Regions from separate parts of the Pelosinus fermentans DSM 17108 genome, predicted to be linked through region 2. Evidence: riboswitches for the same ligand, from Rfam matches in the RefSeq annotation. Region 2 holds a riboswitch; the other holds the start of a gene.
What was found. Region 2 has a riboswitch for glycine ahead of FR7_RS22195 (ABC transporter substrate-binding protein). Riboswitches for the same ligand answer to the same signal wherever they lie in the genome.
Positions count from the first base shown of each region.

Region 1: it holds a riboswitch for glycine, as region 2 does, so the genes downstream of both, gcvT (glycine cleavage system aminomethyltransferase GcvT) here and FR7_RS22195 (ABC transporter substrate-binding protein) in region 2, are expected to answer to the same signal.

Region 1 is NZ_AKVN02000001.1:3,584,478-3,588,650, reverse strand. Features, by position in the region: gene FR7_RS16645 (SLBB domain-containing protein) at 1-786, shown strand, start outside; gene FR7_RS16640 (BMC domain-containing protein) at 807-1,358, shown strand; glycine riboswitch at 1,708-1,791, shown strand; glycine riboswitch at 1,923-2,012, shown strand; glycine riboswitch at 2,016-2,098, shown strand; gene gcvT (glycine cleavage system aminomethyltransferase GcvT) at 2,169-3,269, shown strand; gene gcvH (glycine cleavage system protein GcvH) at 3,272-3,661, shown strand; gene gcvPA (aminomethyl-transferring glycine dehydrogenase subunit GcvPA) at 3,664-4,173, shown strand, end outside.
Region 2 is NZ_AKVN02000001.1:4,841,299-4,845,471, reverse strand. Features, by position in the region: gene gudD (glucarate dehydratase) at 1-209, shown strand, start outside; partial or broken gene garR (2-hydroxy-3-oxopropionate reductase) at 262-1,155, shown strand; glycine riboswitch at 1,536-1,611, shown strand; glycine riboswitch at 1,620-1,719, shown strand; gene FR7_RS22195 (ABC transporter substrate-binding protein) at 1,974-3,140, shown strand; gene FR7_RS22190 (hypothetical protein) at 3,363-3,863, shown strand; gene FR7_RS22185 (ribonuclease H1 domain-containing protein) at 4,110-4,173, shown strand, end outside.

The DNA of each region.
Region 1 (4,173 bases), 1.3 Mb from region 2:
ATGAAAGTACAGGAACTGATTGCTCTGGCAGGAGGAGCACTTGTGAATCCTTATGCGATCATTGACGGTGGTCCGATGATGGGCAAATTAATTACCTCAGATGCACCCGTTACCAAAACTACAGGAGGTATCTTGGTTTTACCTGTGGATCATTCCTTAATTACACAAAAAAATACAACATGGCAGATGATTGCCAATCGGGCGAAGGCAGTATGCTGTAATTGTTTGGCCTGTACTGATGTTTGCCCGCGCCACCTGTTAGGTCATAGTTTGGAACCTCATCGTATCATGCAGGCGATTGGTAAAGGGCAGATAGGTGAGTCGGCTATTTTTTCTCGTGCTTTGCTGTGTTCAGAATGTGGTGCATGTGATACCTTTGGCTGTTCCATGGGTTTATCTCCCCGCAGAGTGAATGCAGAATTGAAAAAGCAATTGGGAAAAGCCGGGATAAAGAATCCTCATAACAATAAACCACAGCAGGCTCTGTCAACCCGTATAAATCGTTTAATTCCTACCAAACGTTTGACAGCCCGTCTCGGTATTGCTCAATATGATGTAAAAGCACCATTGAGTGCAAACGAAGTGATTGCAAAAGAAGTTACGTTGCCTCTCTCTCAGCATATTGGAGCGCCAGCTTTACCAATTGTTAAAGTAGGAGATATAGTTAAAAAAGGTGATTTAATTGGAACTATACCTGAAGGTGCAGCGGTAGGAGCTAATTTACATGCCAGTATATCAGGAGAGATCTGTAGAGTAGACACTCGTATTGGTATTCGGGCGGTTTAGGATAACAGGGGGGACATAAGATGAAGCGTGCTATTGGTTTATTAGAATTAAAGAATATTACCAGAGGTCTTTTAGCAGCAGATGCCATGCTAAAGGCAGCTAATGTAGAGATCCTCATGGCACAAGCCATGTGCCCTGGCAAGTATGTTGTCATGGTTGCAGGTGATGTGGGAGCTGTCCAAAGCGCAGTCAAAAGCGGAACGGCAGTAAGCGGCGCTGAAAATGTTGTGGATGAATTTATACTTCCTAATTTGCATGACAGTATTTTCCCAGCATTGTCAGGCTGTACCGAAGTCAAAGAAGTAAGATCTCTGGGGGTAATTGAAAGCTATTCTGTAGCGTCTGCGATTATTGCAGCAGATACGGCAGTAAAAGCTTCCAATGTAGAATTGATCGAAGTCCGCCTGGCAAGAGGAATGGGCGGCAAAGCTATGGTGACATTAACTGGCGATGTAGGAGCGGTAACTGCTGCCGTTAAGGCTGGCAGCAATGCCATACATGACAGCGGATTTTTAGTCGATCAACTCGTATTGCCAGCACCTCACAGTGCTTTACATAAAGTCTTATTTTAATAGTAAATTCCACTAAACCTAAAGATCGTGTCTTGACTGGAAAATTCAAAGATACAGAGAATGTCATATCCAACCCGATTGGTTAGAAGCCGTGAATTTCGTGGCTTCTTTTTTACAGGAACTTCCTAGAAAAGAATGATTGTGGGACAAGGAACCTGTCCCTATGTCCCAGAGGTGGTTATAAAAGAGTGGCATAATTTGATTAAAAGCTTAATAAAATAGAATTGCAGACGGAAATGATCGATCCTCACAAATTAAACACAAGTGTTGACAGGTTAAGAGCAATCCTATATACTAAAAACCATAACATTGAAAATTCGAATTATTCACAAACTTAATAATATTCCATGTGAGGGATGCGGGAGAGATCTGATTTCAGGCGCCGAAGGAGCAAAGGCAATAAACTCTCAGGCAAAAGGACCGTATTCTAATGGAACTCTGGAAAGATCGCTATGCGGCACCCAAAGAGTAACCGAGATATTCGGGATTCTCTGGAGGTAAATAAGACAGAGGCCAACTACGTTGGTTTCTGTCTTTTTCGGTTTGGGATTAACTACATACGGAATGATGGTTGCGGGAGAGAACGCTTAACTAGCGTCACCGAAGGAGCAAAGCTTTGTTCAAACTCTCAGGTAAAAAAACCGTAACTGGACCGAACTCTGGAGAGTACACTTCGTAACTGAAAGTGTCGCCGATGGGGAGCCCCGCTGCGGGCGAATCTCTCAGGTAAAAGGACAGAGAACAAGAGTGAGTCTTCACTCTTGTTCTCTGTCCTTTTTAATGTATTAAAGAAAGATTGGAGTGGTTTTCATGACAGTAAAACAGACACCGCTTTATGAGACGCATTTGCGGTATGGTGGCAGAATTGTTGAGTTTGGCGGTTGGTCTCTCCCGGTCCAGTACACTGGAATCAAGAATGAACATCAGACCGTCAGAACAAAAGCAGGAGTATTTGACGTATCCCATATGGGAGAAGTAGTAGTTAATGGACCAGATGCACTAGCCTTTCTGCAAAGGTTAGTAACCAACGATGTCTCCAAACTGGAAAGAAATCAAATACTCTACACACCCATGTGCTATAAGCATGGGGGAACCGTAGACGATCTATTAGTTTACAAAAAGGATGCTGATCATTATCTCCTGGTTATTAATGCGGCAAACATTGAAAAAGATTGGAATTGGATGCGGGAGAATGCCGAAGAATTTGACGTTAATCTTACCAATATTTCTAATGAAACAGCCCAGATCGCCCTGCAAGGACCATTATCAGAGACGATTGTATCGAAATTGACTGATGCACCGCTTTCCGAACTAAAATATTACTGGTTTATGCCTGAAATCGATATTGCTGGCAAAAAAGTATTGTTATCGCGAACTGGATATACGGGAGAAGATGGATTTGAAATTTACTGCTGCCCGGATGATGCTACATATTTATGGGATACAATCATGGAAGTCGGGCGCCCCCTTGGATTGCTTCCCGCTGGTTTAGGTTGTCGTGACACATTGAGATTTGAAGTTTGTTTTCCTTTATATGGGCACGAACTTTCGGCCGATATTTCGCCCATTGAGGCAGGACTCGGAATATTTGTAAAGCTTGATAAGGGGGAATTTAACGGACAAGGAACGCTGCAGGAACAGAAAACCAATGGACCAAAACGCAGAATAGTTGGTTTTGAGATGATTGACCGTGGAGTAGCACGGGCTGAATATCCGATTTTAGTAGAGGGCAGCTATGTTGGAGTGGTAACGACAGGAACTTACGCTCCATCCCTTGATAAAAACCTTGGTTTGGGTATAATTCAAGCTGAATATGCAAAGGTTGGACAAAAAATAGATATTGAAATTCGCGGCAAGAATGTATCCGCCCAAGTCATTTCCAAACCATTTTATAAAAGAGAGGGGAAGTAATAATGAATATTCCAAAAGAACTAAAGTACTCCAAAGATCACGAATGGGTCAAGGTAGAAGGTAACGTTGCTATTATTGGGGTAACTGATTTTGCTCAATCACAGTTAGGTGATGTTGTATTTGTAGAATTGCCAGATGAGTTAAGTACAGTGAAAGTGGGCGATAGCTTTTCTGTCATTGAGTCAGTAAAAGCAGTATCGGATATTTATGCTCCGGTTTCCGGAAAAATTGTAAAAGTGAACCAAGCACTTACGGATTCTCCCGACCTGATCAATCAAGAACCTTATGGTGAAGGTTGGATCGTTGTTATTGAAATGTCTGACAGCAGTGAATTAGATGATCTTTTAGATAGCGATGCATATGCTCAGTTGGCGGCGGAGGGAGGACACTAGAAATGGCTTGGAGTTATCTTCCTCATACAAAAGCTGATAGACGTGAGATGCTAGATGCTGTTGGCGTTGATTCAGTGGAAAAATTATTTGAAGACGTACCAGCTGATTTGCGAATGACCAGGACATTAAATTTGCCGCCAGCCCTGCCTGAACAGGGCTTAGTTAAACATCTCAAAGCACTGGCAAAAGCGAATGCCAATCTTCAGGAATTAACCTGCTTTCTAGGTGCAGGAGCTTATGACCATTATATTCCCAGTGTAGTTCATCATATCATTGGACGCTCTGAATTTTACACTGCCTACACGCAATATCAGCCGGAGATTTCCCAGGGCTACTTGCAGGCGTTATGGGAATACCAGTCAATGATCTGCGAGATTACAGGCATGGAAGTGGCCAATGCCTCCATGTATGATGGCGGTACTGCCGTTGCTGAAGCCGCTATGATGGCGTGTGCCAGTTCTAAGAAAACGGCAATTGTAATGGCCGAGACTGTCCATCCCCATTATCGGGAG
Region 2 (4,173 bases):
TGACTAAAGAGCCATTTAAAATAGTTGGTGGAATGGTAGCTGTTCCTGATAAGCCAGGTCTGGGAGTCGAAGTAGATATGGTGCAGATTGAGAAAGCACACAAACTCTATGTGGAGAATTGCTTAGGTGCACGGGATGATGCTATGGCGATGCAGTATCTGATTCCAAACTGGAAGTTTGATAATAAACGTCCTTGTCTGGTTCGCTAAGGAAAAGGTAAGAAGTAATACTGGTAACTTGTAATTTAAAAAAGCTGGAGGAGTCAAGAAAATGAGAATTGGATTTATTGGACTAGGAATCATGGGTAAGCCTATGAGTAAAAACTTACTTAAGGCTGGCTATGAACTGATTGTTGTAGATAGGAACCAACAGGCTGTTGATGAAGTGGTAGCCGCAGGAGCCAAGAGTGCAGCTACAGCTAAAGAAGCAGCCCAGCAGGCTGATATTATTATTACCATGCTGCCGAACTCACCACATGTAAAAGAAGTAGTTTTAGGAGAAAATGGTGTACTTGATGGGGCAAAACAAGGTACTGTTTTCATCGATATGAGTTCCATTGCTCCTTTGGTAAGTCGCGAATTAGCAGCAAAACTTGCTGAAAAAGGCGTGGAAATGTTAGATGCTCCCGTAAGCGGCGGCGAACCCAAAGCGATCGATGGTACCATGTCTGTAATGGTTGGCGGCAAGCAAGAAGTATTTGATACATGCTATCCTGTAATGAAGGCCATGGCTGGTTCTGTTGTACGGACCGGTGAAGTGGGTGCAGGAAACGTGACAAAACTTGCTAACCAGGTCATTGTTGCCCTAAATATTGCAGCAGTTTCAGAGGCATTGGTATTAGCCAGCAAAGCAGGGGTAGAACCGGATTTAGTGTACCAGGCAATCCGCGGCGGTTTAGCTGGAAGTACGGTTCTAGATGCCAAAGCACCTCTTATGATGGATCGTAAATTTGATCCGGGATTTCGTATCAACCTTCATATTAAAGATTTAGCGAACGTATTGGAAACATCCCATGATATGGGTGTTCCGCTGCCTCTGACTGCAGCGGTTATGGAAATGATGCAGGCTCTTAAAGTAGATGGCATGGGCGATGGGGATCATAGCAGTTTAGTAAAATATTACGAAAAGATGGCTAAAGTTGAAGTAAAACGCTAGGATTGCTTCGCTGACGCTCGCAATTGACAAAGGACGGGAAGAACGATTTAACCGCAGAGACGCAGAGGACGCTGAGGGGGATTTTTAACCTTATCTATCTTTTCTCTGTGTCCTCTGTGCCTCTGCGGTTCGGCATCTTTACTTCGTGTTCTTCTTTCTCTTCGCATCTTCGCGTTTCAAAAATGTTTTATTTCTCCCGTCTATTTCTGTGTTCTCTGCTCCTGGTGTGGTTCGATTTTGTTTTATATGTTCAGCCAGAATAGAATAAAAAGACAAAGATGCTGAAAAAACTTACTTATTTACTATTGAATTATTTGATGTGTTGTTTTATAATAATACTTACAGCAAATGTACTTGCTACAACTACATATGTTTTCCGGATGAAGTTTGCGGGAGAGTGGCTTAATAGCCCGCCGAAGGAGTAAAACTCTCAGGCACTCGGACCACCGAGTAGAACCGTAAATGGACGGGACTCTGGAGAGACTCTTATACAGGGCGCCGAAGGTGAAACACAGCAATTATATTGCTGACAAATCTCTCAGGCAAAAGGACAGAGACAAATTCGTAATATACGGGGATGATTTAGATCTCTTTATATTGTGATGCTGAAAACGCTTTTAGCGTATTCATTTGTTTATCCAGAGTCAAATCACTTAGTGATTTGACTCTTTGTTTTTTGCTGCTTATTTTTTCATTGATAAATAAGCAGCAAAAGAATCACTCTCACCTAGTCTGACGTGTCTTTGCCGTAGGAAGCATCCAGAGTGCATTAAAGGTGTATTTTGTGCAGTTACATGATTAAAAAGGGAGACGATGATATGAGAAAATCGGGTTTTAAACTTGTGGTGGTATCTCTAGTGGTTTTAGTATTAGCAGGAATGTTGACAGGTTGTGGTGATTCTGCTTCCAAGGATATTAAAATTGGTGTTTTGAATGAAATGACTGGCGGTAATGCTACCATGGGTACCTCATCTGCCAATGGTGCCAAAATGGCAATTAAAGAGGCCAATGAGAAAGGCGGTATTCTTGGAAAGCAAATTCAGGCTGTGATTGCTGATAATAAAAGTGAACCTTCTGAGTCAGCCAACGCGATGACCAAGCTTGCATCTCAGGATAAAGTTGTAGCAGTAACGGGTATTTTTGCGAGCTCTAACGCAATTGCCACCTCTAGTGTGGCAGAGGCGACTAAAGTTCCCTTTGTTGCTGTAGGTGCGACAAACCCTAAGGTAACAGTGGATGAAGCAAGTGGTAAAGTTAAAAATTATACTTTCCGCGTGTGTTTTATCGATCCCTTTCAAGGCACAGTGGGTGCCAATTTTGCGTTGAACACGCTGCATTTGAATAAGGCTGTCATATTAGTAGATAACAGCAGTGATTATAGCAAAGGATTATCTACCTTCTTCAAAGAGGCCTATATAAAAGGCGGCGGGAGTATTTTAGCGGAAGAAGCGTATTTGCAGAAAGATCAGGATTTCAAGACCATCTTAACCAAAATAAAAGCGATAAATGCTGAAATTATTTATATTCCCGGCTATTATGAAGAAGTAGGAAAAATTGTGAAGCAAGCCCGAGAAATTGGTATTACGGTGCCAATACTAGGGGGAGACGGCTGGGACTCACCAAAACTAGTGGAGGTTGGAACTAGCGCAGCACTAAATAATACCTATTTTACCAACCATTATTCGGTGGATGATACCAGTGCTACTTCGCAAGCTTTTGTAGAAGCATATAAAAAACAATATGGCCAAGTGCCGGATGCGATGGCTGTACTAGGCTATGATGCGGCAAATATCATTATTGATGCCATTAAACGCGCCAATAGCCTTGATCCAGAAAAAATTCGTGAAGCCTTGGCTGGGACAAAAGACTATCCAGCAATAACAGGGAGCACAACATTAAATGCTACTCATGATGCAGTAAAAAGTGTTGTAATTATTGAAATGAAAGATGGCAAACAAGTGTTTAAAGCAACTGTTAAACCTTAGTAAATCAATTTATTATAATTTCACCATCGTAATTTAAGATTGTCTAAGAACTGGAAAAAGATCATGCATTGATAGCATGGTCTTTTTTCAATTAAGGATGTATAAAAATAATTCTGCTTTTTTCACATTTCCTCTATTGGAGGCATACCATATATAAAAGATATAAAAGGAAGAAGTTTAATCGATTAAACTTTATATAGTATTTTCATAAGGAGGGATAGTGTGGAAGAGGATAGAAAATCAAAATATTGCGATGGCTGCTGTGATCTCATATTTGAAACATTGTCAGCCAATCGACCGCCTGCGATTGCTTTGTCATTTTGGCTGCAGGCCACCGCTACAGGTGAAATTTGTGGCAGAGGAAATGAAGGGCATATTCAAATAGCGGCCCAAGGTTTAATCCCCCTTGGCGTATATACGGTGTTCTTTGTTACGGATCGAGGTGTCTGGCCTGCGGCTCCTTTAGGAGTGGTGTATACTTCCGATGGTTTTGATCCCAATCGCTTAATTGTAAATAGTAATGGAACGCTGAGTTATTATGTTGCTCCACTGGATTATAATCCTCTGCGAGGGATTCCAACACCTAGCGGCTTGGCAAAGATTACAAGTGTCATCATTTCGTTTCATTCCAATCGCCTAACGAATGGAATCAGCTTAGGGCAGCCCAATCTGAATGTATTCACCCAGCTAACTGCTCCCATGTGCTCTACTCGTACTGAGTAAGAGAATGCTTGGGATAGTTATTCATAATAGAGTGCCCAGATACTATATAACAATGTTGTTATATAGTATCTGGGCACAATCTATTTTGTGATTATTGCTTGCTTTTTCTAAATAGAAAGGCATAAAATAGAAAGATAATGAATGAGTTTATAGCTCTGGCGGCACTGTAGTGTGTTTTGGGACAAGATTGCTGGCCAAGGTGATATTTTTTGTTAATAAAAATGTAAGGATGGTTAAAGAGAGGATATGTCAGATAAACAAAAAAAAGTATATGCTGTCAGGAAAGGACGCAAAGTTGGTTTATTTTATT